Regions from separate parts of the Paenibacillus sp. FSL R5-0923 genome, predicted to be linked through region 2. Evidence: riboswitches for the same ligand, from Rfam matches in the RefSeq annotation. Region 2 holds a riboswitch; each other region holds the start of a gene.

What was found. Region 2 has a riboswitch for cyclic di-GMP ahead of MKX35_RS26485 (glycosyl hydrolase). Riboswitches for the same ligand answer to the same signal wherever they lie in the genome.
Region 1: it holds a riboswitch for cyclic di-GMP, as region 2 does, so the genes downstream of both, MKX35_RS00215 (transglutaminase-like domain-containing protein) here and MKX35_RS26485 (glycosyl hydrolase) in region 2, are expected to answer to the same signal.
Region 3: it holds a riboswitch for cyclic di-GMP, as region 2 does, so the genes downstream of both, MKX35_RS26945 (bifunctional diguanylate cyclase/phosphodiesterase) here and MKX35_RS26485 (glycosyl hydrolase) in region 2, are expected to answer to the same signal.
Region 4: it holds a riboswitch for cyclic di-GMP, as region 2 does, so the genes downstream of both, MKX35_RS12530 (thiamine pyrophosphate-binding protein) here and MKX35_RS26485 (glycosyl hydrolase) in region 2, are expected to answer to the same signal.

What each region holds. Positions count from the first base shown of each region.
Region 1 covers NZ_JBBPAT010000001.1:43,030-50,593, forward strand. The annotation lists rRNA gene MKX35_RS00205 (23S ribosomal RNA) at 1-1,194, opposite strand, end outside; rRNA gene MKX35_RS00210 (16S ribosomal RNA) at 1,407-2,964, opposite strand; gene MKX35_RS00215 (transglutaminase-like domain-containing protein) at 3,336-4,145, opposite strand; cyclic di-GMP riboswitch class I at 4,159-4,239, opposite strand; cyclic di-GMP riboswitch class I at 4,348-4,428, opposite strand; gene MKX35_RS00220 (class D sortase) at 4,553-5,203, opposite strand; gene MKX35_RS00225 (GtrA family protein) at 5,237-5,641, opposite strand; gene MKX35_RS00230 (glycosyltransferase family 2 protein) at 5,631-6,611, opposite strand; gene MKX35_RS00235 (phospholipid carrier-dependent glycosyltransferase) at 6,712-7,564, opposite strand, start outside.
Region 2 covers NZ_JBBPAT010000002.1:327,414-334,977, reverse strand. The annotation lists gene MKX35_RS26495 (discoidin domain-containing protein) at 1-1,388, opposite strand, end outside; gene MKX35_RS26490 (glycosyl hydrolase) at 1,440-2,960, opposite strand; gene MKX35_RS26485 (glycosyl hydrolase) at 3,114-4,664, opposite strand; cyclic di-GMP riboswitch class I at 4,677-4,756, opposite strand; gene MKX35_RS26480 (sugar phosphate nucleotidyltransferase) at 4,893-6,266, opposite strand; gene MKX35_RS26475 (UDP-glucose dehydrogenase family protein) at 6,944-7,564, opposite strand, start outside.
Region 3 covers NZ_JBBPAT010000002.1:436,030-443,593, forward strand. The annotation lists gene arcC (carbamate kinase) at 1-511, shown strand, start outside; gene MKX35_RS26925 (cytosine permease) at 535-1,989, shown strand; gene MKX35_RS26930 (nucleoside deaminase) at 2,005-2,457, shown strand; gene MKX35_RS26935 (alpha/beta hydrolase) at 2,523-3,395, opposite strand; gene MKX35_RS26940 (M20 family metallo-hydrolase) at 3,517-4,752, shown strand; cyclic di-GMP riboswitch class I at 4,992-5,078, shown strand; gene MKX35_RS26945 (bifunctional diguanylate cyclase/phosphodiesterase) at 5,198-7,432, shown strand; gene MKX35_RS26950 (methyl-accepting chemotaxis protein) at 7,445-7,564, shown strand, end outside.
Region 4 covers NZ_JBBPAT010000001.1:2,826,329-2,833,892, forward strand. The annotation lists gene MKX35_RS12500 (ATP-binding protein) at 1-363, shown strand, start outside; gene glpK (glycerol kinase GlpK) at 482-1,975, shown strand; gene MKX35_RS12510 (DNA-binding protein) at 1,990-2,205, shown strand; gene MKX35_RS12515 (ketoacyl-ACP synthase III) at 2,276-3,268, opposite strand; gene MKX35_RS12520 (hypothetical protein) at 3,320-3,670, opposite strand; gene MKX35_RS12525 (carboxymuconolactone decarboxylase family protein) at 3,709-4,077, opposite strand; gene MKX35_RS12530 (thiamine pyrophosphate-binding protein) at 4,088-5,731, opposite strand; cyclic di-GMP riboswitch class I at 5,850-5,945, opposite strand; gene MKX35_RS12535 (methyl-accepting chemotaxis protein) at 6,136-7,386, opposite strand; gene MKX35_RS12540 (helix-turn-helix transcriptional regulator) at 7,509-7,564, opposite strand, start outside.

The DNA.
Region 1 (7,564 bases), on a different contig from region 2:
GTGTTTAGCCCCGTTACATTTTCGGCGCAGAGTCACTCGACCAGTGAGCTATTACGCACTCTTTCAATGGTGGCTGCTTCTAAGCCAACATCCTGGTTGTCTGTGCAACTCCACATCCTTTCCCACTTAACACACACTTGGGGACCTTAGCTGATGGTCTGGGCTGTTTCCCTTTTGACAATGGATCTTAGCACTCACTGTCTGACTCCCGGCAATAAGTATATGGCATTCGGAGTTTGACTGAGCTTGGTAATCCTTGCGGACCCCGCACCCAATCAGTGCTCTACCTCCACTACTCTTATACCGAGGCTAGCCCTAAAGCTATTTCGGGGAGAACCAGCTATCTCCGAGTTCGATTGGAATTTCTCCGCTACCCCCACCTCATCCCCGCATTTTTCAACATGCGTGGGTTCGGGCCTCCAGTGCGTGTTACCGCACCTTCACCCTGGACAGGGGTAGATCACACGGTTTCGGGTCTACGTCCACATACTAAATCGCCCTATTCAGACTCGCTTTCGCTGCGGCTCCGTCTTCTCGACTTAACCTTGCATGTTAAACGTAACTCGCCGGTTCATTCTACAAAAGGCACGCCATCACCCATTAATAGGGCTCTGACTTTTTGTAAGCACACGGTTTCAGGTTCTATTTCACTCCCCTTCCGGGGTGCTTTTCACCTTTCCCTCACGGTACTGTTTCACTATCGGTCGCCAGGTAGTATTTAGCCTTAGCAGATGGTCCTGCTGGATTCATACGGGGTTTCACGTGCCCCGCACTACTCGGGATCCGTCTCGGAGAGAACACAGTTTAGGCTACAGGGCTTTTACCTCTATCGCGGGCCTTTCCAGACCTCTTCACCTACCATATTCCTTTGTAACTCCATGTGAGACGTCCCACAACCCCTAAGAGCAAGCTCTTAGGTTTAGGCTGTTCCGCGTTCGCTCGCCGCTACTGACGGAATCACTATTGTTTTCTCTTCCTCAGGGTACTTAGATGTTTCAGTTCCCCTGGTCTGCCTCTACATCTCCTATGTGTTCAGAGATGAGTAACTGCGAATTACCACAGCTGGGTTTCCCCATTCGGACACCCCCGGATCAAAGCTTGCTTACAGCTCCCCGAGGCAGTTTCGTTGTTCGCCACGTCCTTCGTCGGCTCCTGGCGCCTAGGCATCCTCCGTGTGCTCTTATTAGCTTAACCTTGATTTTTCCTAAAAAAAATCTCACTAATAACATTTACTTGTTTGCACAAGTTGCTAAAAGATGTTCTAAAACGCAAATTCGTTTCGGTATCCAGTTTTCAAGGATCAAGTCTTACTGAGAGCTTAAACTCTCAAAACTGAGCAACGAGTGAGTTGTGGAAGCTTAGCTTCCGATTTGAATGTCTTCATTGCAGAAGACGATTCTCCATAGAAAGGAGGTGATCCAGCCGCACCTTCCGATACGGCTACCTTGTTACGACTTCACCCCAATCATCTACCCCACCTTCGGCGGCTGGCTCCCTTGCGGGTTACCCCACCGACTTCGGGTGTTGTAAACTCTCGTGGTGTGACGGGCGGTGTGTACAAGACCCGGGAACGTATTCACCGCGGCATGCTGATCCGCGATTACTAGCAATTCCGACTTCATGCAGGCGAGTTGCAGCCTGCAATCCGAACTGAGACCGGCTTTGATGGGATTGGCTTCACCTCGCGGCTTCGCTTCCCGTTGTACCGGCCATTGTAGTACGTGTGTAGCCCAGGTCATAAGGGGCATGATGATTTGACGTCATCCCCACCTTCCTCCGGTTTGTCACCGGCAGTCACTCTAGAGTGCCCAGCCTTACCTGCTGGCAACTAAAGTTAAGGGTTGCGCTCGTTGCGGGACTTAACCCAACATCTCACGACACGAGCTGACGACAACCATGCACCACCTGTCTCCTCTGTCCCGAAGGCCGCCACTATCTCTAGTGGATTCAGAGGGATGTCAAGACCTGGTAAGGTTCTTCGCGTTGCTTCGAATTAAACCACATACTCCACTGCTTGTGCGGGTCCCCGTCAATTCCTTTGAGTTTCAGTCTTGCGACCGTACTCCCCAGGCGGAGTGCTTACTGTGTTAACTTCGGCACCAAGGGTATCGAAACCCCTAACACCTAGCACTCATCGTTTACGGCGTGGACTACCAGGGTATCTAATCCTGTTTGCTCCCCACGCTTTCGCGCCTCAGCGTCAGTTACAGCCCAGAAAGTCGCCTTCGCCACTGGTGTTCCTCCACATATCTACGCATTTCACCGCTACACGTGGAATTCCACTTTCCTCTTCTGTACTCAAGTCACCCAGTTTCCAGTGCGACCTCAGGTTGAGCCCAAGGTTTAAACACCAGACTTAAATGACCGCCTGCGCGCGCTTTACGCCCAATAATTCCGGACAACGCTTGCCCCCTACGTATTACCGCGGCTGCTGGCACGTAGTTAGCCGGGGCTTTCTTCTCAGGTACCGTCACTCCGATAGCAGTTACTCTACCGGACGTTCTTCCCTGGCAACAGAGCTTTACGATCCGAAAACCTTCATCACTCACGCGGCGTTGCTCCGTCAGACTTTCGTCCATTGCGGAAGATTCCCTACTGCTGCCTCCCGTAGGAGTCTGGGCCGTGTCTCAGTCCCAGTGTGGCCGTTCACCCTCTCAGGTCGGCTACGCATCGTCGCCTTGGTGGGCCGTTACCCCACCAACTAGCTAATGCGCCGCAGGCCCATCCCTCAGTGACAGATTGCTCCGTCTTTCATTCTTTCTTCAGGAGAAAAAAGAAATTATCCGGTATTAGCTACCGTTTCCGGTAGTTATCCCAGTCTAAGGGGCAGGTTGCCTACGTGTTACTCACCCGTCCGCCGCTAAGTCATTTTGAAAGCAAGCTTTCAAAATAACTCCGCTCGACTTGCATGTATTAGGCACGCCGCCAGCGTTCGTCCTGAGCCAGGATCAAACTCTCCAATTAGTATTGAAAAGAGCGATATGCTCATTTTGAAACATCTGACGAGAAAATTAATTCTCTAATTTTGGATTTCACTTTCGTGATTTCCTACTCACTCGTTGTTCAGTTTTCAAAGATCAAGTTCTCGTTGGCGCCGTTTAATGTCTCAGCAGCAACTCTTATAATATATCATGTTGTTCTCAGTAATGCAAGCTTTATTTTTCGAAAGCCGTTTATATAACTCTCTCAAACATTGCCTGTACGCTGTCTAACAACGCTTAACTATAATAACCTATCTATTCATAGAAAAGCAACCCCTAATAGAAAAATAAACAACTAGCTTAATAATTAAGCTGGTTGTTTATTTAATAGAGTTATGAATCTAGCGATGCAAATTAATAGTATTTTGCTGCAGTATACTTACTTGAAGCCTTAATAAAATCCGTATTCTTCTTACTCTTCGCTGACGATGCATCTACCGTTGTATCAATAGTAACCCATTTCCCATCCATCAACACTTCATTCCATGCATGGTATTGCGTAACGTAGCTAGTATTCCCCATCACCAATTTAGCAGGCACATCTACACTACGCAGCATTGCGGCAAAAAGAGAAGCATAGTCATAGCAGATTCCTTTTTTAGTATTCAAAGTGTTGTTAATGTTCGGAATGTAATCTGTTGTTACGTTATTAGCAAGAGAATAATCGTATTGTACATTAGCAACTACATAGTTATAGATTGCCTTAACTTTCTCTTCATCTGTTGTTTTGCCTTTTGTAAGCTCTTTGGCCTTAAGGATCGCTTTATCAGAAGAACTCCATTTCACATTCTGTACGGAGCCCAAATATACGGAATTCGAGTCACTCATGGTTACGTCTACTACTTCGGAATATAACGCTTTGTATTTATTGCCGGTTGTGTTCTCAAGAACAGAAACCTTATAAGTACCATTACCTTGTTGTAAAGGGAAGTCCTCAGCTTGTCCAGAAGCATATAAGTTATATGTATAGCTGCTGTTGTCTTTAGTGATCATGAGTTTGATTCTTTTATCTTTCGGAATATCATAGTTAATTCCAATAACACCTTGAGCCACTTTCGATGTAATCAACCAGCTTGCATCTACACTTGCGGCTTGAGCTGTGCTTACCGGAACCGCAGTAATCAGTACGAACAGCGCCACCATCATAAAATAAACCTTTTTCACGGATAAAACCCCTTTCGGTAGCTGGCTGCCATCCTTTCGGGAAGGCCCTTTAGCTTTGCGTCCCTACCTTTCGATAGGTTTGCCGTTATCGTATAAGCTCTATCTGTTCTAATTTCACTAGACAAATTAACAGAATCAGTCCAAGTAGAAATATGAATCTAAGATTCTTATATATTTTATAAAAACAAAAAAAGCCTCTTCATTCGGTAACTGGCTGCCATCCTTACGGGAAGGCCCTTTAGCTTTGCGTCCCTACCTTTCGATAGGTTTGCCGTTTATCGTGTTTAGCTTTTATAGTCTTATACTACCATATTTATCCTCGTAAACAAGAACAAAATTGCTAGATTTACTATTATTTTATAGTTATTTCTCTGTATTTGAATTCTCTTGTTATTTCTCGTCAACGATTAGGAAAGCTTGGCATGAACAATCAAACGATGTGTAGGATCTACTAGTGGGTCACACGTAATTAGAGTAAGAATTTTATCTTTGTTATTCCCGTCTAGAACAGACACATCACTAGGAAGTACAACAGAAATATCATAAACCTCGTAATTATAAGTCTGATCGCTAGTCTTTACCGTAATCGTATCCCCAATCACAACCTCATTCAGCCTGTTAAACAATCTGCCCGTAGTTCTAGCTCTATGTGCAGCTATTGCGGCGTTCCCTATTTCTCCTATTGGAGTTGTTTCTTTCATATGGGCCGCGGCATGCTTCATATTCGCTTTAGTAGCCCCTTCTAATACAGGCAGCTTCAGATCGATCTTATCGATCTCAATTAATGCGATAACTTTGCCACCCACTTCAATTTCCGGTTCCGGCTTTTCTGTTTCTTGCGGCTGTGCTTGTGCATCTAGAGCTGATTCCTCCGCTAGTAGCTGAGTGACCTCGGCATATCTGCTCTTCAGATCAGGTGGTGGAGTACTTTCACTGGTGCTCAGTTCAGCCGATTCTAATAGCTTATCCTGCTGCCAGTCGTTATACCATTCGTTAGCTTTTGGATAGAGCATGATAAGGATCCCCGCCAGTATGAGCACATACGAGAATTTACGCATGATTTTCACCTCCGTAGATTGTTCTACTGAACTTTAGAATACCCATTTACGACTTCCGAAGAAGTTAATGATCACCGTCACAAACGTTACTAATACCTTAGAGATCAACACTTGAATGCCTAGTTTGTCAGTCAACAGATGCATTAGCAACAGCGATATTCCGAGTACTACCAGATTCAGTACGATAAACTTCAGCAACTGCGTCTTATCAAAACCCTCTTTATTGCCACGATCACGATCCTTGAAGGTTACTTTTTTATTCAAAATAAAGCTGTTCGCTGTCCCTGCACTATAAGAAATCACCTGTGCCAACGCATATACCATCCCAAATGAGTTCAGTAATGTGAAGATTACGAAATCAATGAGGGTATTTACCAAACCTACAGCATTAAATTTGAGAAACTGTATGAAAGCAGTCCGAAAGTTCTTATCTGACATCTTTGTAATCCTTCCGGCGATCCACTTCTTCTTCGTTACGATATCCTATAGTCTCACTGACAATATACAACGGTCTATCCTTAGACTCGTCATAAATCCGTCCAATATACTCACCGATTACACCTAGCAGCATCAGAACGATACCGTTAAAGAGCAAATTGACCCCTACAATGGAAGCCCAACCTGGAACCGTCCATGAGGTGAAAAAGATTCTTTGAAACAATACGAAGAATAAATAGAGAAAACTGGAGAAGGAAAGAAAGAATCCGACATACGTAGCAATCTTAAGTGGTTTATGCGAAAAGGAAGTGATCCCATCCAGCGCAAAACGAATCATTTTCTTAAGAGGATACTTAGTTTCTCCTGCAAATCGTTCTTCCCGCTCATATTCCACCATCGTCTGCTTGAAGCCGACCCAGCTCACTAAACCTCTGACATACCGATTTTTTTCCTTGAGACCTCGCAAGACATCACATACCTTACGATCAATAAGACGAAAATCACCTGTGTCCGTGGGAATGTCTACACTTGTCATGCTGCTGAGCAATCGATAAAAGATCTTGGCCGTTACCTTTTTGAACATCGTTTCTCCACGGCGCTTCAGCCGCTTCGCATACACAACGTCATAGCCCTCTTTCCACTTCTCGATCATTTGCAAAATGACCTCCGGTGGATCTTGAAGGTCAGCGTCAATAACAACAACCGCTTGACCTTCGGCATAGTCCATGCCAGCTGTAATCGCTACCTGATGTCCGAAATTACGCGAGAAATCAATTAGCTTGACGCATTCATCCCGATCACTGATCTCCCGAATCATCTGGGCCGAACGATCACGACTTCCGTCATTAACGAAGACTAGCTCATAAGTATCGCCGCATTCGTCCATTACTTTTTTCAAACGTTCGTAAGTAACGCTAATTACTTGCTCCTCATTGAACATGGGTACAATTACACTATATCTGGCTTTCACCTTTATTCCTCCTAAAAGCTTTATGGAGCGTTACATCTTTCTGTACTTCATAATAACGCTGTAAGCATAAACTTATTGTTATAGATATTTTAAAAAAATCTTAGAAAACCCAAGATGGGAACCAACGCAGCATATTCTTCACATAATCTCCGCTTACCTGCATCCCTGACAGGACAGGGTAGAACGCGACAAAGAGCAGTAAAGCAACAGCCACATAGACATAACTAACATAACGAGCCTCAGGATATTTGCTATCTAGCAACTTCATTATATATACAATACCAAGAATCATAAAAGGCACCATAGCAAAATAATGGTAGATAAAGGTTTCCCTTGGGACAAGCATCCACGGAACATATTGTGAGAAAAAGGCGATCCATATCATATAAAGGGTCTTATCTTTGCGTTTCAGTGTAATCCACAGTGTTGCCAGCATTGCGAAAATCCCCGTCCACCAGATAAGCGGATTCCCCATAGTCACTATACTGCTGACCTGACCTTGCGGCAATCCCTCACTGCCACTGAAGAACCAGACAGGTCTCTTCATAAACGGCCATTGCCACCAGGAGGAAGCAAAAGGATGTGTAGCTACAAGCTGACTGTGATAGTTGTACATGTTCTTTTGGGAATCAATCAAGCCTTTTATAGTAAAGCCCTCTGCGGATGCAGATAAACCCGGAACAAAAGATAAACTATAAATAATGACCGGTATGATTACGAAGAATGCAACACAACTAGCTAGCGTAATAATGGTATTTTTCCAGAACGAATTTACAGCTTCGCCACAGGTACCTAGCAGTTGCTTGTCTTTGATCTTGCCTTCCGCGAGCAAACGTCCCGATGCTTGGTATTCTCTGTAGCGCTCGAAGAGCGAGATAGCTAGCATAATGGCCAGCCCAGCTCCTCCGTACAGTACAATCCACTTGGAGGCGACACCAATTCCGAAGAATAAA
Region 2 (7,564 bases):
TCTGCGCCAGTGAAGGTCTTCAAATTCTCAGTAAAGCTTCCTCCATTACTAAAAATATAAGAGTCACCGTAGGAGTGTCCATTGGTCAAATCCGTAACCTTCTCCAGCTCCATACGTTGCTCTGGATCACGTTCCCAGCCATCCGGATCTCCACATTCCTTCCCGGTTCCCTTCTGATTACCACAGGAATCTTCACTGTAGCTCGGCCAATACGCCCAGCCCGGAGCAACAGTTTGTAAATGGGGCGCGATTTGCTTACCCTTTTTATTCAACCAGTCCGCAATCGCCAGGTTCACTGCCTTAGAACGATTAAATAACCCTGGCTCATTATCTACCTCATAATATTGAAAATAAGGGCTATATTGTTCAAAATAATCTGTCAGCTTTTTCTCCGCATCAGCAGGCAACGATCCATCTGCCTTAAGCTTAATATCACCAGTATGCAAATACAGAGCAACCGCCTGCATGTTGTAATCCTGCAATACCTTGTAATATTCCAGCATATCTGAGCAGGATCTCCCGACATCACTGGCACAGCTGGTACGCATCACATTGCCGCTATAAGCCATCCCTAGCCATTTGATAACATAAGGCAAGTGCGTAACCGCACCTTCATCAAAGTAAAACTGCTTATTATTCACTACTGTTCCGGTCAGTGTATAGCTGCCATGAATAGGCTCGGAAATTGGAGCGTTAAGAGATTCTAAACGGAGATTATCCCAAGTCCACCAGGAATATTCGTCTTCTTTGTCACTGCAATATAAACAGCGAACCGTTTGCAGCTTCAATTCGTTCGTTCCCAGCTTCAATTGCTCCTTGGGAATGTATAATTCATAGGATTTTTGAAAGCTATATTCACTTTCTGTGCCCGATACGCCCGCAATTTGAATGATCCCTGACAATTGATGATTGGAAAACACACTCATTTGCGGCACGGATTTATAAGCATCCAGAATTCCTACGCTAAATAAGACCCCATTGTCCGGGATCTTATTTAGCTGATAGGTGATCGTTAATTCCGGCTGGGTCTTTCCATTCAAGCCTGCAGGCAAGCTCTGAAGAGCCGATGATTTGAGCGCTGAAGAAGGAACATTAAATACCTTCTTACTGCCAGAAGTGCCACTCGCAGCGAACTCAGCTGCTGAGCCATCATGTTGTCCCAGATTCCAGATCACAGTACCATCCGGTATTCCTGCTGCAACATCACTTCCTGTAGCTAATCTTGGTATATTGGCACCTACCTTATAATCGTTCGTCTTATTCGTTCCGAAAACAGAGACAGACAACAGAAACAAGACGGTTAATGCGGTGAATTTCAGTAATAACAGTAATGGTTTGTTTGCAGTTATCCTATTTTTTCTATTAGATATTCTCCTCGTTATTCCCATCCATAGGTCCTCTCTTTCTTCCGGAATGTCTAACCCTATCATTTCATTAGATTAAGGAAGGAACAATGCCCCTTGTGGAATCACCTGCTGCTTCTGGCTGGAACTCTCCCACAGCAAGCGAAGATTAGCATCTCCTTCATTCTCATAATATTCAATTTGGATATCATAAAGTGTTCCGGCTGTGAGCGGGATACTTCCTTTATGAAGGGTTGCACTTTGATTTTTCCAATTATCGATGATCAGCTTTCCGTCAATCCAGACACGGACTCCATCATCAGAGGATGCCGAAATCGTATATTTTTCACTGAATTTGGGTTTGAGCTTCCCTTTCCAGCGAACAGAAAAATGATCTTCATCTATCTCCTGTGCAGGTGACCCGCCATGCCAATTAAAATCAATCTTACGATCATCGCGGATAAGTACCGCTTCTCCCTCTAAATCAGTATTGTTATAGTATTCTCCAGTCAAACCCATTGGAGTTACCGATATTACCGGTGCTATCGAAGGGCCTCCTGTTGTGAGAACGTAATCCTCTCTCGATACTATAAACGAGTCATTCATAAAGCTTTTAATTGACTGTAGCGTATTATTTTCTGTCAGTAATTTTCCCCAGGTCATCATATAGACCCATTTATTTTGTTTCTCGGTTAATACTTCCGGGTTCGGCAGCTGTCCACTCTCCCCGATTCCGATAGGTTTACCATCAGCAAGTGCGAGCAGATCCTCATAGTAGGACTGCTTATAATCGTTATTGTAGATATCCACAGCCAGAACATCGAGTTTATCCGCACCAGGATAATATGCAGCATAAGGATCTGCCCATTCATTCGGCGCATTCGGATTCCACACCCACAGTAGATTATTCAGTTGATGTGTATTTACAAAACGATCATAGACAATATTCCAAAGCGCTGAAAAATTGTCCTTTTTCCCCCACCAAAACCAACCGCCGTTCATTTCATGGTAAGGTCGCCATAAAACTGGAACTCCGGCATCACGCAGCTGTCCCAAATAGCCAGCGATCTCGTCTAGATCAGAGATTAGACTCTTATACTGAGCCGTCCCAGGCGTAACATAAGCATTAAACTTCTCTTGACTGAGACTTCTGTTTACATTGGACCATTCCGGAGAAGTCCCCGGCAAACTCTGATGGAATGTCATGGCTACAATACCACCCTCTTGATGCCACTCCATTGCACTGTCTATAACAGCTTGTCGCTGTTCTGCGATCGTCCCTTCGGGTTGATTATTAATTGCCCCCAATTCATAACCATGTAGAACGGCATTTTGTCCCGATGTATTCTTCAGCATATGAACCAGTTCATCTGGACTTTCTAGATAATCATGCTGGCCAGACAGGATTCCTTTGCCACGTAGATTCACCAAATTACTCAGCAGTTGCTTGGCTTCTTCAGAAGCTGATGGATTGCTTGGTATAGCCGGAGGAAGAGCGGAAGAAACACTCATAGCCTTCGGAAGACTCTTAACCTCTCCCCAAGGCAGCAAGGAAAAAATAATAAACACCGGTAATATAGTAAACAACAATCTGTTTTGCTTATAATATTTACGCAAATAAATCCTCCTTTCGGTAGCTGTACTGCCTCCACAGGTGCTAAATAAACATACCTGTTATCGGACAATCGTCTTCTGACCTAATGAGGACTATAGCTTAGTAGCTCTGCAATAACGCAGAGCCACTAAGGATCGACCTGTAATTTTCATCAATCAGGAGACATCCGGAAGATAAAGTGCACTTGCTGGAACTGTCTCTTTAGCTTGACTAGCACTTTCCCACATCAAGCGGACTCTCGCATCGCCTTCATTTTCGTAATACTCCACCTTGATATCATATAGCTGGCCAGCCTTCAGCGTTATATTACCCTTACGCTCAGTACCACTTTGCTTAGTCCAACTATCAATCACGGATTGCCCATTCACCCACACACGGATGCCATCATCTGAGGTAGTGTAAAATGTATATTGCTCATCATATAATGGCTTAATTTTACCGCTCCAACGTATGGAGAAACGATCAATCCCGAGGGCGGCATCCGGCGATCCTTGCCGCCAATTGAAATCGATAATTGCATCAGTTCTAGTAAGAGCTGCTGTTCCCGATAGCTGTATGTTGTTGTAATATTCTCCTGCAAGCCCCTTCACAAGAGGAATGGCTGCCTCACCCTCTTCTTCGGGAGGTGCCGGCGCTGGTGCAGCGCTAGGTGTCGGTACCAGACTAGTATTTAATTTATCTCTAGTTAGGGTATAGTTGCTATTCATAAATGTTCTAATTGTATCTGCACTGTTATTCTCGTAAAGCATTTTTCCCCAGCTCATCATATACGTCCATTTACTTTGTGATTGCTGAAGCTTCTCCAGATTAGGCATTTCACCATTCTCCCCGATCGCAATCGGTTTGCCTGCGGCTAGACTCAACAAGCTGTCATAGTATTTTTGCTGGTAATCATTTTCGTATATATCTGCTGCCAGAATATCTACTTTATCAGCACCTGGATAAGTTAGCGCATAAGGATCTGACCAAACATTGGGAGCATTCGGACTCCATACCCATAACAAATTATTTAATTTATGAACGTTAACAAAACGGTCATACATAATATTCCAAAGTTTAGAAAAGTTATTTTTCTTCCCCCACCAGAACCAGTTCCCGTTCATTTCATGATAGGGTCTCCAAAGCACCGGAACATTGGCATCGCGCAAGCTTTTTAGGGAGACTGCCACCTTATCAAGCTCAGCGATCAGATTGTTATATTGCTTGGTACCCGGTGTAACGTAACTATCGAACTCATTCTGACTAAGTGTTTTTTTCACATTATCCCAGTCATAAGAGGTGCCCGGCAGGTTAGCATGAAAAGTCATAGCTACGATCCCGCCCGCTTTATTCCAGTTGATCGCGCTGTTCACCACATTTTGACGCTGCCAGGCCATCGTTCCTTCTGACTGACCGCTGATCGCGCCCAGTTCATAACCGTGAAGAGCGGCATATTGTCCGCTGGTTCCCTTCAGCATATTGTTAATTTCATCTGGACTTTCTAAATAGTCATGTTGACCAGCAATAATACCTTTTCCTGAGATCGAGTAAAAATAGTTAAGCAGCTTTACGGCTTCAGGTGAGGCTCCTGGGGTAACTGGCGTTCCAGAATTTGAAGCAGCTATGACAACAGACGGCGAAATTCCAACAGTAAGCGGAAGTGCAGTCAGAAACAAGACGAGTGACAGAAATGCGCCAAATAATCGATACGTACGGTAAGCTTTCAAAATAATCTCCCTTTCGGTAGCCAGGCTGCCACTCTTTCGAAGGCCCTATAGCTTTGCGTCCCTACCTTTCGATAGGTTTGCCTTTTCAATTTAAGAGAAATAATCTCTCTTACCGTAAGTATCGACGACAATTAATGATATATTTAGTGTTTTTATGACTTTTTTTGATAATTGAGTCAATTTACCTGTTTCAAGAAATTTTGGATTGGTTAAATAGATAGGTTAGACCTATGAAATGAATTGTTGTAGTTCTATATCATTCCAGTCTAAAGTAATACGAATGTTATCTTCTTCTACTAATTCAGAACCCGTCTGTACCTCTATAAACTCGACATCCGTCAAAGCAAGGATCGCGTGCTTCGTTCCTTCCGGTATACGTACCACGTCCCCAGCCTTCACATTATGTTTTTTCTCATTCAGCACAATACTTGCTTCGCCGCTGACGATTGTCCAAATTTCACTACGCTTGCGATGTAATTGATAGCTGATATTATTCCCCTCGGATATAAAAATCCGTTTGGTCAGCACTTCATTGCCTTCATCATATTTCACATAATCAATAACTTTGTAATGGCCCCAGCGGCGTTCCTCGTACATCGGTCTTTGTTCAAAGGTCTTCAGCACTTCTTTAATCCGTGGGCTCTCAGCTTTATGGGTAACTAGAATCCCATCCGGGCTAGCCGCAATGATCAGATCCTTCGCACCAATTACCGTAATCGGAATATCCAGCTCATTAATCAAGCAAGTCCCCTCAGAATCCGCCGTTACAAAACCTTTTCCTACATGCTTGCTGCTCATTTCCTCTGTCAGCGTATTCCACGTTCCAAGATCCTTCCAGAATCCATCATACGGCTGCACCACAATATGTTCTTCTTTCTCCACCACTTCATAATCAAAGCTGATGGAAGACAATAGCTTATACTGCTTCTGCAATTCTTCATATCCTAAAGGCAACCCTTTACGCTGCAAAATATCTAACAAGTACCCTAAGCGGAAGGCAAACACTCCACAATTCCACAAGGCATTTTGCTCGATGAGCTGTTCTGCTTGTATACGGTCTGGTTTCTCTTGAAAGTGACTCACCTTCATAAAACCATTTCCCCCCGCCTCTTCGGTGGTAGGAATAATATATCCGTATTTCTCTGAGGCATGTTCAGGAACAACACCCATTAGTGCCAAATTTGCTCCACTTTCCAGCATGGTCCCCTCAAGCATAGCTATGGTATCGAAAAAGGATGCTTCTACATAAGGGTCAACAGGCAATATTGCTACCGTCTCTGCTGGAGAAACACCTGCCACTGAATAAAGATAGGTAGCTGTTAAGGCGATAGCCGGAAAAGTATCCCGACGCTCCGGTTCAACGATAATCGGCACATGACTTCCCAGTTGGCTTTGTATCATTTCTACTTGGCCGCGGCCGGTGGCCAGATAAGATGATTCTGCCATCCCTGCTTCCTCCAGCTGTCTCCAGACACGTTGTACCATGGATTCTGGTTCACCTTGAGGGCTTTCAAGTACCTTTAGAAATTGCTTTGAACGTGAGTCGTTGGACAACGGCCATAACCGTTTACCTGAACCGCCTGATAGAAGTACCATTTTCATAGAATGAACCCTCCTTGAATTGATATCAAAACCTATGTCTTCCGTTTGGTGGTCGTTGGAATGGATGCACTTACAAACTTTGTTAGGTATGAACCACTTCAAGGGATTTTGGACTTCCGATCGCTGTTATCCTCAGATTTCCTTATTGAACCGCTTCTAGCGGTAGAAATCCGAGGATAAAGGCGAACACTCCGTTTCTACAGTTCCAAATTCCCTTTCCGTTCTTAACCTAACCAACTACTTTTTAACACTGATCCGTGCGCACCGGGCTGTACCAGCCAGAAGCAAGCACGTTTTTCTAAAGATTCGCTTCTGCTCCGGGGGAGGCAGCAGCAACTGCAAGAACAACTGCAACTACAAGAGCAAGACTAGTTGCCACCACAGAGACAAAGACAACTACAAGTGCTACTGCTACTGCGATATATAATCAGAGTACTCTAACTTTATAAATTGCTTAGAAACTTAAGATAAGGGAACGGAGTGGCGGAGGGGAATTTTGGAACTGTAAGAGCGATAGCGTCCGCCTAAAAGCTTTCCGTAGGAAAGCTCACTTCGTAAGCATAAGCTTTTCCGGATTTCATCCGCTATTAAGCGGTATAAATCAAGAAATCTGGAAACAACAGCGGCTGGAAGTCCAAACATTCACCGCAGTTGCGACTGACACTTAACACAAATGATTAAACCGCTCCAGCCACACTAGCAGAATAACCGCTCAATCCACCCATCTGCGGGCGGCCGACAGAATGATAAACGAGGCCGGTACCCTCGATTTGCTCCTTGGAATACACGTTGCGTCCATCGATCAGCACCCCATTGCGCATGCTTTTCGCCAGCTGATGCAGATCAATGTCCTTCAGTAGGCTCCAATCGGTCAAGAGGCATACGGCATCGCTGCCCTCAGCCGCCTCCTCTGGCAGATTGCACCAGCGAAGCTGCGGATGATCGTATTGCTGTCTGAAATTTGTAGCTGCGATTGGATCATATAGCTTGACTGTTGCCCCTTCAGCCACCAGTGCCTCAACAATCTCTCTGGCTGGAGCTTCGCGGACATCATCAGTATTAGGCTTGAAAGCAAGCCCCCATATCCCAATCGTCGAACCGCGCAGGCTGCCAAGTGATTCATGCAGCTTGGAGATGATCATAAACCGTTGTCCCTTGTTCACTTCGACTACAGATTTCAATAATTTGAATTCGTAATCGACGTTGCCCGCAATTTGAATGAGCGCATTAGTGTCTTTCGGGAAACAGGAGCCTCCATAACCGATACCAGCCTGCAGGAAGGATGACCCGATTCTTTG
Region 3 (7,564 bases), 110 kb from region 2:
AGAACATCCGGAATGGAGCTTTGTAGAAGACTCTGGCAGAGGATACCGTAGAGTAGTTCCATCCCCAAGACCTATAGATATTGTGGAGAAAGACGCGATTAAGTCATTAATCAACGGGGGCTTTGTCGTTGTCGCTGCAGGCGGTGGAGGTATCGCAGTCGTGAAGTCTGATGATAACACGTACAAAGGTGTTGATGCAGTCATCGATAAGGATTTTGCAACGAGTCTTTTAGCAGAACAAATTCATGCGGAGACCTTAATTATTACAACGGGAGTGTCTAGAGTATGCATCAACTATGGTAAGCCGAATCAACAGGAGCTATCCAAAATGACGGTTGATGAGACCAGACAATATGTGCTAGAAAATCACTTCCCAGCAGGAAGTATGCTGCCTAAAATCGAGGCGAGTTTAAGCTTCTTAGAGAAAAGCGGAACGCGAGTTATTATTACGAATCCGGAAAGCTTGAAGGATGCGATGAATGAACAAGCAGGCACTCATATCGTGAAGTAATTTAAGCGAGGGGAAGTGTAGATATGGATCAAGCAAAGTTGGAACGAAATTATGATAGGTACAAATCATACGGTTACGGTGAGGAGTTACTGCCTAAAAAGCCTGAGCAAAGAGACTGGGGAATGTCCAACTATATAACCCTTTGGATGGGTGCTGTTCATAATATTATGTCGTATATGACAGTTGCAGGCTTCTTCGTCTTAGGATTGGATACAACACAGGTGCTCTTTGCCGTTATGCTTTCGGCCATTATTGTCTCCGCATTTTATGCTTTAAACGGATATTCTGCCTCCAAATATGGGCTGCCATTCGCGATGTTGCTTCGTGATTCATTTGGGGTAAAAGGAGCAATTATACCGGCATTGATACGAGGACTTGTTGCCGGATTAGTATTCTTTGGAACCACTACCGTTGTTGGTGCAGAATCATTAAATGTTATATTTGCTAGATTTATTCCGAATTATATGGATTTAGGCGGTGGCTTCACACTATTCGGGTTAGCATTCCCGACAATGATCTCCTATGCGATTCTTTGGACAGCAACGGTTCTGTTGTTCTTAGGTGGAATGAAAACATTAGGTAAGTTCGGTAACTGGTCTTCCCCAGTAGTGTATGTGTTTATTATTGGTGCTGCTGTTTGGGCGATCAAGATTGCTGGAGGGTTTGGTCCGATTTTAGAGTATGTACCAGCGAACCCAAGCTCAAGTCCATTAGTCTTTATTGCTTGCGTGAGTGCATTGGTATCTAACTGGGCGGGTCCTGTTGTGAATATGTCGGACTTCACACATCGTGCGAAATCACCAAAAGCGGCTATGATTGGATTGCCAGTAGGGTTTATCTTGTCTTATATTCTTTTTGCTATCACTTGTGTGGCCTTAATCGCGGGTACAGAAATTGCGTTTGGTGAACCGATTTTCAATATCGTTCATGCCATTGATAAAATTGAAAACACTTTCGCTGTTGTTGTATTGATTCTAGCGCTAAACGTAGGAGCAATCGCCTTCGTAGTGTTTGCAAACCTATTGCCAGCTGGCTTGCAAATGTCATCTCTTTTCCCGAAAAAATTCACTGTAAAGACTGCAGGTGTCTTAACAGCCGTTGTTGGAACTTTGATTTTGCCATGGAAGCTTGTAGAAAGTACAACGACCTTATTCTACTTCTATAGCTTTATTGGGTCCATCTTTGGTCCAATTGCGGGCATTATGCTTTCAAGCTTCTTTATTCATCGGAAAAGAGTATTAAATCTTGATAATATCTATGTCCCAGCAGGCAGCAATGGTGAATATAAGAATGGTTACAATCCTGTTGCGATGGCTGTTCTAGCAGTCAGCTTCATCCTTCCTATGTCAGGTGCATTTCTTAAGGGTATCCCCTTCCTAGTTAGGATGAATGATTTTGCTTTCTTTAGTGGCTTAATTGTTTCTTTTGTTCTATACACCATCTTTAGCAAAACACTAAAATCATCCCAATTAAACTAGAGGAGGAATTTTGAAATGGATTACATGAAATTGGCCGTAGATGCAACGATCGAGGGTATGAACAAGAAATTTGGAGGCCCGTTTGGTGCAACGATTGTCCGAGGCGATGAGGTGATTGCAGCGGTTAGCAATACAATGATGAGAGACACGGATCCTTCCGCACATGCGGAAATGGTAGCTATCCGAGAAGCTTGCAAAAAGCTAGACACGATGGACTTATCGGATTGTGTAATTTATGCCACATGTGAACCGTGTCCGATGTGTATGGGCGCTATTATTTGGTCAGGTGTTAAGGAAGTTCATTATTGCAGCACAAGAGATGATGCGAAAGAGCATGGCTTCTCTGACATTCACCTTCGCGAATATTTTGTGGGTCATGATGAGAGTGTTGTTAATATGATTAAAGTGGAAGCTAGAGAAGATTGCGATCATTTATGGACGCATTTCCACGAATTAAACAAGAAATAATTCATGCGGTCTCCTATATTTTCCGGCACTATTTTAGTGCCGGATTTTCCTGTTCTTCTACAGACCTACTCAGCAAGATGAAGCTGAAGGAAATCAATCACCTGATGAAGAGCTTTTTGCACAACAGGGTTATCGAAATCTTTTTCAAATACATGCTCTCCGTTTGGAATAGTAATAAGCTTTGCCGGTACTCCTTTTTTCACTAGCGCAGCTCTCATGAATACCGATTGTTCATACGGCACATCTACATCGTTCGTTCCGTGCAGTAACAATGTAGGAGGAAATTCCTTAGTTACATGATGAATAGGACAGAATTTGAGAAGTTCTTCCTTATGTAGAGAAGGATTCAAGCCCGTAACTTCTTCAATCCAACGACCGGATTGTCTTGCATATAAATAGAGAAGAAAACGCTCGTCTACGCTTGCGCTCGTAATGATTTGATCGGACACTGAACCTTTTGCAATCTCCATGGAGACGATATCCTTTTCACAATAGAATTTACTTGGTTCGAGTGCCCATGGAGCGCTAATATCGCCATATCCATAGAAGGAGACAATCGCACGTGGCTTATGGGTAAACATTCCTGTGCTTAGTGCAAGGAAACCACCTGCTGAGCTTCCCACTACAGCGATCCTCGAGGGGTCAATGGAGAATTGTTTTGGTCCTTCATTCACTAACCATAGAAGGCCATCTTGGACATCTTCAAGGATGTCAGAAAGTGTTGATCTAGGAGCTAATCTATAATCAATTGAAAATAGCGCAAAGCCATTATTAGTGTAAAGTTGTATCATTTCCTCGGATAGATCTTCTCGATCACCCCAAAGTAGGCCGCCTCCGTGAATGTAAACAATAGCAGGGGCTTGGGGACGTTTTGTTTCATAAAAATCAGCTTTAATTGTAAATGAGTCATTTTCTTTAAAAATAATGGTCTTCTTCATAGCTATCCATTACACCTCATCAAGTAAGTAATTTTTAAAGACTAGCAATACCTCTATTGTATATCATTCACGAATTTTGATGAAACCATAATCATGAATACCCAGGATTGGAGATACTGTCATGGATAGAAAGAGAAGATATCAGGCTTTATTTGATAATATTAATCAATATAACTCGGGTGAGAAGGGCATCACTAGAATTGCCTATACAAATGAAGAGCAGACATGTACGAGTGCTTTTATGCGGATGTGTAAGGCTGAAAATTTAGATATCCGGATGGATCATTGCGGGAATGTGATTGCTAGAAGGAATGGGAAGATAGAAGGGCTCCCACCCGTTGTAATGGGCTCTCACTTGGATACGGTATATCAAGGTGGGAAGTACGATGGGGTAGTAGGTGTAACGGCTGCTTTGGAAGTGATCAAACGTCTAAACGAAAAAGGGATTGAAACGGATCATCCGATCGAAATTATCTCATTTGCCTGTGAAGAATCCTCGCGTTTTGGTATTTCAACAGTAGGCAGCAAAATAATGTCAGGGTTATTTCAGAAGGAGAAATATAGATCTTTGAAGGACAAAGACGGTATTACCATGGAAAAGGCATTTTCGCTATGTGCACTGGATTATAACAGTATTGATCAGGCGAGTAGAGAGAATGAAGAATTAAAAGCGTTTTTTGAATTACATATTGAGCAAGGTCCTGTCTTAATAAACAATAATAAAAGAATTGGAATTGTGACTGGAATTGCTGCACCCGTGAGGCTTCATATTCAAATATCAGGGAAGGCATCCCACTCAGGAACGACACCTATGAATATGAGAAAAGATGCTTTTCTGGGTGCCTCAGAAATAGCACTTGAGCTTGAGAAAGCAGCCAAACTCGAACAAGAATTTGGAACGGTTGCGACGCTAGGGGTGATAGATATCTTGAATGGCGCTATGAACGTGGTTCCGGGAGAGGTAGAAATTAAAATTGATATCAGATCTACTTCAGTGGCATCCAGGCAACGTGTGTTAGACCATTTGTATCAAACAATATCCTTAGTACAAGAAAATAGACAACTTGTAATTGAGAGTACGGAAATTATTTCGGAGGAACCCGTCCTATTATCTGATGAGATCAGTCAGGTTCTAGAATCCATTTGTGAAGAGAAAGGGATATCGAGTCAACGGATGATTAGTGGGGCAGGGCATGATGCCATGAACATGAACAAACTTTGCCCAGTAGGGCTTATCTTTGTTCCTTCTATAGATGGACTTAGTCATCATCCTAATGAATATACAGACTTGGATGATATCATTATGGGGATTGATATTTTAGAAGAAGCTGTTCTTCGTTATGCGTTTGTAAGATAAACATAATTCGTGTTGAGAAGTAAGTCCCAATGTGACATATTTAAATGTTGCATTGGGCTTTAGTATCTAATTTTATAATTGTTCGCAGAATTGTTGCTTTACATTAATAAATATTATATTAAAGTTAACATTGATATTTGTGAAAATTTTCCCATGGGAAAATTGAAATTTACTACGGAAATAGGTCTTTTGGAGGCAACCTATTATTAATAGAGTATTTATGACTAATAATAGTTAAAACAGAATATTGGTAAACCTATTGAAAAGTAGGGACACAAAGCCATAGGGTCTAAATCTACATATAGATATGACAGCCGGTTGCATGCAGTTGGAGTTTCTTGATCTTATTTTTTGATGCATATGCAGCCGTTATCATTCTGATAGCGGCTTTTTTTAATTCGTTTTCTAATAAAAACGTAATAAATCGGAAAAAGGATGATAGTACATGGATCAAACACAACCACTGAGAGTATGGAGAATGATAGGCCTCGTCATAATGGCAACGTTGATATTTTGGGGGTGCTCTTACTATTTCATAAAATGTACTGCTAACTCTTATGAGCAAGAAGCGGTTGCTGCTACATCAGAAGCTACGATACATGCGAGTAGATCGATTGGAAATATGATACAGGGTGGATTAGATTCATTAGATGGAATTGCTGATTCTATTTCGGAAATCAATTATATGGATTGGGATAAGACCAAAAAATATCTGCATCACTTTGATAAAAAATATAATTTTATTCGAATTAGCATCAACAGCCCAGATGGTAAAGCTTATGCATCAGATGGGACGATGTTTGATGTATCAGATGAAGTAGGATTCCAAAAAGCTCTGCAGGGTATTAGCAGTATTTCTGATCCATTCTTAGATAAGATCTCCAATAAAGAAATTATCACGATCAATAGTCCACTTAAGTTTAAAGGTGAAGTGAAGGGTGCTTTATCTGCCAGCAAATATACACAGGATCTTTATGATGCTCTTGCAGTTTCCTTCTTTAAAGGTCATGGTTATTCTCAAATCATTGATCAAAAGGGACAAGTCATTATCAAATCGAAGAATCTCGAAGAGGATAAGTCAATTGATAACATATTCGAAAGTATAAGTATTGATTCTAGAAATAAGAAACAACTGCAAATCTTTAAAGAGAACATAACCGCAAAAAAATCTGGAGTAGGAATATTTTGGATTAACGGAGATAGCAAAATGGTTGGCTATTCTGGCATCCAGGGGGTTGAGGACTGGTATATTCTCTCCGTGATACCGAAAGATGTGATCATGGCCAAAGCGTCTCAAATGAGTCAGGCGACTTTTTTATTATGTGTAATCATGTTTGTCTTATTATTGATCATATTTGTTAACATTCTATTAAATAAGAGCAAAATTAGGAAACAGATGGAGAGGATTGCCTTTGAGGATGAGTTAACACATCTTCCTAGAACGAATAAATTTGTTATAGATGCTCAGTATTTACTTAAAGAGAAACCGAATACAAAGTTTGCTGTGTTGCAATTTGATATTGAACAATTTAAATACATAAATGAAATTGTCGGTTTTCATGAAGGAAATAGCATTTTGATTCAAGTGGCTAATAGCTTAACAGCAAACACATTAGACGAGGATGTCATTGGACGCTTAGGGGGTGATCGTTTTATTCTTTTCACTTCGTATGACAATAAGGCGGAATTATTCATCCGTATACAAGTACTTACTGAACAAATGAGCGACTATACGTTTGGAAATGAAGAAGGTTTTAGGCTAGTGATTAATTGTGGAATTTACTGTATAGATGATCGTCAGAGCGATATCCTCACATGTATTGACCGAGCAGGAATCGCTTGTAAGTCCATTAAAGGTGGATACAAGAGCTCATGCACTTTCTTTGACGAACAATTGCTATTGCAGATACACGAAGAGCAAGACATCGTAAGAAAGATGGATGCTGCCATGACAAATGGTGAATTTATAGTATATTTACAACCGAAAATGGATCTGCGAGTGAACAGTTTTCATGGCGCTGAGGCATTGGTTCGATGGAATGATCCTCAGAAGGGACTTATATCTCCTGCAGTATTTATCCCCATATTTGAGAGGAATCGCTTTATCGTGAAATTAGATTTAATGGTGTTTAAATCAGTATGTATCATGTTGAGTAAATGGATCCAGGAAGGAATCCAGCCACTTCCGATTTCAGTGAATATATCGCTTATAACCCTATATCATAATGATTTCCTGCTCCATTTGACGAATATTATTAACAGGTACCAGGTACCTGCTAGATTGATAGAGTTAGAGCTGACCGAGTCTATTGTATTCCAAAATTTAGAGTTTGTTAGAGATATTTTGTTGGAGTTGAAACGTAAAGGATTTTCCATAGCTATCGATGATTTTGGGACAGGTTATAGTTCCTTAAATGTATTGCAATATTTCCCTGCTGATGTCATTAAGTTAGACAGGGCTTTTCTGATGAGTAAGTCAAATGATGAGACAGGGAAGATAGTAATTGCCAGTATGGTCAAGCTAGCTAGGGATTTAAATATGAAAGTTGTGGCAGAGGGAGTTGAGACAGAGGCGCAAATTGATTTTTTGAAACAAATAGATTGTGAAATCGCTCAAGGTTATTATTTCGCGAAACCAATGCCAGTAGCAGAATATGAAAGCTTAATTAAAAGTACATAGGGAGTGCAAAGCATGAGGAAAATGAGAAATTGGACTATCGTAGGCAAAATTACTGTTACAAATACAATATTATTGTTGGGTGCTCTGATCATTGCGATCGTTGGTAGTGTGTATTTCAGCAATATGTATGCG
Region 4 (7,564 bases), on a different contig from region 2:
GCAGCGGATGAAGATAAGCTTGAGCAGGTCTTAACCAATTTGCTCGATAATGCTTTTCGTCATACGCAGGGTGGCAAGAAGATCACAGTTCATACAGGAACTTGTGTCTTAGAAGGGCGTCGCTATTTTGAAATTAAAATTCAGGATGAAGGCGTCGGCATTCCGCAGGAAGATCTGCCTTATATATTTGATCGTTTCTACAAAGCCGATAAGGCACGTGTACGGGGAGAATCAGGTGGAACGGGACTCGGGCTTGCGATTGTTAAAAATATTGTTGAGTCGCATCACGGAACCATTTCAGCTTCCAGTAAGTTGGGCGAAAGTACAACCTTTACCCTGAGACTTCCTGTCGAAAAACAGTAATTCCAAACACAATGTGTGATAGCGCCTCTGACAGCAGAGGTGCTTTTTGTTGAAACAAACACATTAATCTTGTTCATCGTGGAACATATCTCATTGTTTATGCTTGGGAGGCCATCAAATGATTTTATCTTTAGACCAAGGGACTACTAGTTCACGAGCCATAGTGTTCGATGAGGACGCTAGAATCGTCTCACAAGGGCAATATGAGGTTGAACAATCTTTCCCACACCCTGGCTGGGTGGAGCATGACCCAGAGCAAATCTGGGCGTCACAGCTTGCAGCTGCAAGAGATGCGATTACTCAGGGCGGGATAACGAATCAGGAAATATATTCCATTGGAATTACAAATCAGAGGGAAACGGCCCTGATCTGGGATAGAGCAACAGGCAAGCCGATTTATCCTGCGATTGTGTGGCAGGACAGACGTACTGCAGAGCTGTGTGAAGAGATCAAGAGTAAGGGGTTAGAGGGACTCATTGCTAGCAAGACGGGACTCGTTGTGGATGCTTATTTTTCTGCAACAAAATTCTCCTGGATTCTGGATCATGTAGACGGCGCACGAGAGCGGGCGAATAATGGCGAGCTACTAGCTGGGACAGTAGACAGCTGGCTAATCTGGAAGCTTACTGGCGGGGCTGTACATGCTACTGATGTAACTAATGCATCGCGTACGATGCTATATAATCTTCATGAGCGCTGCTGGGACGAAGAGCTAATGGAGGAGCTTCGTGTACCACGCTCCATCCTGCCAGAAGTGAGGATGTCCGGTAGTGAATTTGGAGCAGCAGACGCGCAGTGGTTCGGGACAGAAATACCTATTCACTCTGTATTGGGGGATCAACAAGCTGCTTTGTTTGGACATACTTGTCTTGAACCTGGCAGTGCCAAAAACACATATGGAACTGGATGCTTTATTCTGATGAATACAGGTACAGAAGCTGTAGTCTCCAGTCATGGGTTGTTGACTACTGTAGCTTGGGGAATGGGGGATGAACTCTATTATGCACTCGAGGGCAGTGTGTTTGTAGCTGGAGCGGCTGTACAATGGCTTCAGGAGGGGTTAGGACTCATAACGGAGCCGGCAGGCTCGGAAGACAAAGCACGGGAAGTAGAGGACAGTGAAGGGGTTGTCGTCGTACCTGCTTTTACTGGACTAGGTGCCCCTTATTGGGATATGTATGCACGTGGAGCAGTTTTCGGTCTAACTAGAGGAACCACCTCGGGGCATTTGGTAAGAGCAACGTTAGAGGCATTAGCATTTCAGTCTAGAGATGTAATTGGGGCGATGGAAAAAGATGCAGGCATGCCATTGACCGGACTTCGTGTAGATGGTGGAGCGGTTCGTAATGATTTGCTGATGCAGTTCCAGTCTGATATCCTCGGTAGTGAAGTTACTCGAACTACATATGCGGAGACGACTGCGCTGGGAGCAGCACTTCTGGCTGGATTAACCTCAGGAGTCTGGACAAGAGAGCAGCTAGAAAGCTTTAACAAAGCTGAGAGGGTCTTTTCACCTGTAATGGGTATAGAAGAGCGTGAAAGACGTTACAACGCCTGGAAAGACGCTGTAGCGCGTACCATGGGCTGGGAAAAACATGAAAGATATCAGTGATCAGGGAGATGCATATGTCTATGTTTAATGGAACAGAATCTGATCTACCGAGTGGACTATCTAAGCCTGCACTTCGAGCACTTCATGGTGCTGGGTATACACAGATTCACCAAATCAGTATGCTCACTGAGTCAGAGCTTCTGCAGCTCCATGGGATGGGACCAAAAGGGATTGATGTACTACGGCGTGCGCTCACTGAAAAGGGGTTATCCTTTGCCAGCGAGTCCTAAAGAACAGATCAACCTAAAAAGCGGCAAGCTAAGGATAATCCTTGGCCTGCCGCTTTTTAGGTTGTAACGCTTAATATTCAATAACAAATGCTACGTTTTGCCATCCAGCGCCCACTGTCCAGAACAGAACTTTATCTCCGCGTTCGATCTTTCCTGTAGTAATAGCTTTGTGTAGAGCGATAAACGGGCTACTGGTTGAGGTGTATCCGAATTCATCACCTATGTAAACCGCAACCTCACGATCAATACCCACTTTTTCACAAACACCAACGATATTAGGCAGTGAAAGCTGTGAGAAACAGGCCGCTTTAATAGATTCAGGCGCTATGTTGTTATCAGATAGAAGCGTGCGAATCGATTCAGAAGCAGCATCTACGCAAATGGAATCATCAAATGGAATGAATTTCACATTGAATTCTCCAGCCGCGACGCCTTTTCTACCCAGATTAGCCAAGCCTTCAGCCGGGAACATGGAGTTGCCGTAAACGCATGTGTCTGTTTGATAGACAGAATCAATGAAGCCTACCGCATTATCATCGCGCACAAGAAGGACTGCCGCAGCTGCATCACCGAAGTTAGCATAATAGACAGGATCATTCTTATCTGCATGAGGTGCTACATAATCGGATCCGATGACCAAAGCACGTTTAATTCTAGGATTGGCTTGCATTTGACGGCTCACCTGTTCTACGGAAGCAGTCATACCTGCACAGTTAGCGTTGCTATCTATACAAATTGTATGGGATGCGCCGTTAATTAAACGGTGAATCATTAAAGAGTTAGTAGGAAAGATATATTCAGGAGTTTGACTTGCATAGGCAATAAGATCGATATCAGCGCCAGTGAGACCATTTTTATCCAACACATTACTGGCAGCCTCAAAAGCCATCGTAAGAGAATTTTCTTCCTCATTCTTAATGCTATAGCGCGTATCACGACCTAAAGTGGTCAGTAGACCTCGGATATCAATACCCTTTTCGTCAAAATGCTTAATAAAAAAGTCGTTATCAACTTTATTACTAGGATGATAGATATCAATGTCTTGAATACGAATTCCGGTCATATGAATGAATCCTCCTGAAAAACTCTATAGTTTTTTTAGTTATAAGAAGAATTAAGCTGTAACGGTGGAAATGATCTCGATGTTTTCTAGTCCTGCTTTACGACCCAGACGAGCAAGCTGCATTTTAAGAATTGGGTTATTCTCAAGGGTTAGATTTACTTTTACAAATCCATCATTCTTAAACATTACGAAGCAACCTTCCAAAAGAGGCACAACATCAGGAGCAGTTACGTTTAGCTTTCTGCAGTCGATTTGTAATTCATAGTCAGCTGGAGTGATAGGATTAATAGTTTGTTGATAAGCTTGGATAGATTTCAGACCATCTTCTTCAGAAAATGTTCCTTCCAGCTCAATATTGATCACTTTTTTAGTAGTGTCTGTCTTTAAAATAAACTGTCCCACGTTAACATCTCCCGATATTTTAATTTTACTGAAAATAGTTACTTTATTTCTTCAATCGTTTCGAGAAGAATATTAAAAGCGGTGATGATTCTAGGTGCCCCTATAGCGGGTACTAAGTGTAATAGAATACCTTTGAGTTGTTCTACAGTAACTCCCACACGAAGAGCCATGACATAATGAACACCCAATTGATCAAACTGACCCATCGAAATCAGGGCAGAGATAACTGCGATTTCCTTCCAGTCAGCTTCGATTGTGTTGCGTTGAAAAATATCGCCGTAGGCATTCCCCATAATAAATTCAGCCAAATCGGGGAAATGTTCTTTAATCGGAGCCAGTGCTTTAGCTCCGTAGTCTCCAGAGAGATTCGTGAAGTGGTTCAGACCACTGTTTACATTGTCTTTCATAAGTGACCTCCTAATTTAGGTTCAAAGTACGGTGAGCAGTCGGAGGGACCTCATCACGGTCTGTTAACAGTTCAATGACGGCAACACGGTTGATGGCAACAGCGTCCTTGATGGCTGTTTTGAACTCCTCCGCTGTCTCACATTTGTAACCCGTAGCGCCTAGTGATTCTGCGAATTTCACAGCATCCATAGGGACTTCGTAGATAGTTCCGTCAATACGTCCTGTAGTTTTTTCCATACCTTTTAGAGCCATATCTAGCTGTTTATTATTCACAACAATGAATATGACAGGAATATCCTTGCAGACAGCAGCGTTAATCTCTGCGCCTAGCATCATAAAGCAGCCATCTCCTGTAATGCAGAAGATCGTTTCTTCTGGAGCAGCAACCTTTGCACCAATCGCCATTCCGATGGAATTACCCATACAAGCAAAGTAAGCATCGAAAACAAAACTGCCCGGTTTCTTAACCTTGTACCATTTCGCAGCATGGAAACCGTGACTTCCATCATCAACAAAGACTGTGCTGTTATAAGGAATCAAATCACTCATCGTACTCAAGACCGATGCAAGTGAAAGGTTTGGTAAAATCGGAGGCTCTTCGGTATAATCGGAATTTGTCGGTGCTTCGCGTTTTGTGATGTTGTTCGTGTCAATATTATTGAGATAGTAAACTAGATTGTCCCGTAGATCTCCAGTCACTGGAATCGTATTAGAGAACAATATTTTTCCGACAAAAGTCGGATCGCTATCAAACTGAATTAATGTTGCAGGATGATTTTCCCTTTTAAGATTACAAATAGTCATATCACTTAAACGTGACCCGAGAACGATAAATAGATCACTTTGATTCAGCAAGTCATCCCCATGGGTACAACCGCCTACTCCAATTGGACCGTGATAGAGTGGATGATCCCAAGCTATAGCCCCTTTACCACCTGGAGATGTAACTACAGGAATATTAAATGTTTCCGCTAATTGAATTAGCTCACTATGTGCTCCTGAGCGGTTAACGCCTTTACCCGCGATAATTATTGGATTCTTAGAGTTATTTATAGCATCAAGTACACGGTCGATATTAGCATGGCTAACCAGTGATTCGCGTTCAGGGATTACAATATTACATTCCTCTAGCAATTCCGTTTGTACATCAAAGGGAATACAAAGGTGAACTGGACCACGATTACCGCTCAAAGCAATGGATATGGCATGATTAAAGATTGTGTTAAAGTGATCTCCACGTTCAATAAGCTTGCTATATAAGGTGGCAGGTCTAAACATATCAGCTAAATCAGCTAGAAAAGAAGTAGAGTCCTGACATTGGGGAATTCCAAGCTCTTTAATAGATTGATGGCCAGTAATAAATAGGACAGGTAGGTTGTTAGCCTTAGCATGTGCTGCTGCAGTTAATAGGTTTGTTCCACCAGGACCTGAAGTACCAAAAGCTACACCTAGTTTTCCAGTTTTAAGCGCATACCCGGCTGCTTCGAAGCCGGAACTGGACTCATGTCTCCCAGGAATAAATTCAATACCGTAATCTACCATTTTAAGAACAATAGGACAAATGGATTTCCCAATAATACCAAAGGAATGGGTAACACCTAGGTTCCGTAGTGCTTCCGACATGTAATCTGCGACTGTCTTCAAAAAATACACCTCACAAGTTGATTGTTATTTTAAAATCAAACATTAGAAAACCTGTGCTCTGAATTAGGGCACAGGTTGGTGGCATAAATCGCCATAGAGACTGAACAATTGTTCAGTCGTCTTGGTTTTCTGCAACCTGGCAGTCATGGCCTCTGATTAAAAATGAGGCTGTAGATCCATGGTTTTGCGTCATCCTCTTTCGAAGATTTTGCCAATATTAATTTTAAAATTTATAAGAAGAATTTTCCTTTACAATATATTCCTAGAGTACCTTTGTCAATATATTTTCGCAAATTAACTCGAATTTTGACGAAAGTCTTGTCCAACCTATGAAATAATAGATATAAAAAAACTCCCCCTAAGTCAAAACTTAGGAGGAGTTTTTGGACTTGTTTATATGATTTGCAAGTGACTTAAAACTTGAAAATATGGATAGTCTTCTGTAGATTAAACACAGCCTGTGTCATTTTCTCAGTTTCTTCAGCGACGGACTGCAGGGCATTAATTTGTTCATTCATAGCGGCGGATACTTCCTCGGTGCCGGCAGCGGTTTGCTGTGTGATTGCAGAGATATTCTCTATTGCACTTGAGATTTTCAAGGCACTTTCCAACATCAGATCACTTTCAGCAGAGAAGGAAGAGATTTGCTCGGTAATATACTGCACACTTTGCACAATTTGAGCAAAGATATGAGCAGATTGAGTGATCATCTCATTCTGTACCTGTACGACTTCTTCGTTGATAGCGATATTGTCAATCGCTTGTTTGATATCAGTTTCGATGCTCCGAACTAAGCCAAAGACTTCCTTCGTTGAAGCCGTTGATTCTTCGGCAAGTTTACGAACCTCCTGTGCGACTACAGCAAATCCTCGACCATGCTCTCCGGCGCGTGCTGCTTCGATGGAGGCATTCAGCGATAAGAGGTTGGTCTGCTCAGCGATCTCTGTGATGGTTTTTGTAATCATCGTAATTCCGCGAGCATTATGAGACAGGGCTTCGATAGTATCAGCTACTTTTTGAGTAGCCTGGATGTTTTTGCGCATGCCTTCAGCTTGAGTATCAACGGACTGCCGTCCTTGTTCAACTAGTTCTAATGTATGTATTGAACGTCTGTTCATTTCTTTCGTTGAGTTCGTATAATTGGATACTTTATTCTCAATATCTTTAATGGATTCTGTCATTTCAGCGATATCCGTAGATATTTCATTTGCACCAAGAGCTAGCTCGTTAGACGAAGAGGCTACCTGTGCCATGACAATTTTCAAATTCTGATTCTTATCTTCGATTCCACGGCTTGCATCCATAACTTGACGAGTGATTTGTGATGCTTCTGTCAAAATCTTCTTGAGCTTGTCAATCATAGTATTAAAGGAACGACTTACGTCCCCCATAGACCCGTTCTCATCGGCTCTACTAGTAAAATCCCCTTTTGAAATACTATGAGATACATTCGCGATGTCATCAAAAGAAGATGTAAGCGTTCTCTCGATAAAGCGGGCCACGGGGAAAGTTAGAGCAGCAAGAACTACGATTAGAACAATACCCAAAATAATGTTGCCTAAGATCATAAAAGTAACTAAAACAGGAATAGCAAATAGTGCGGCAACGAGGTAACATCCGGCAACAATTCTTTGTTTTAACGGAAGTTTATGCATCCAGTTCATTGGTATAATGTCCTCCTTATTAATATTATGTATTGGTGTTATTATATGGGATTTAAAGGTGATTGGTCTATAGTAAGAACTGACATAAATCTTCTTTTCGGAGTAGTTCTTTAGATTTCGTGTCAAAAATCCTCATAAATAGCGGAAATTTTTGCGATAGCAGACTTTACCATCTCTA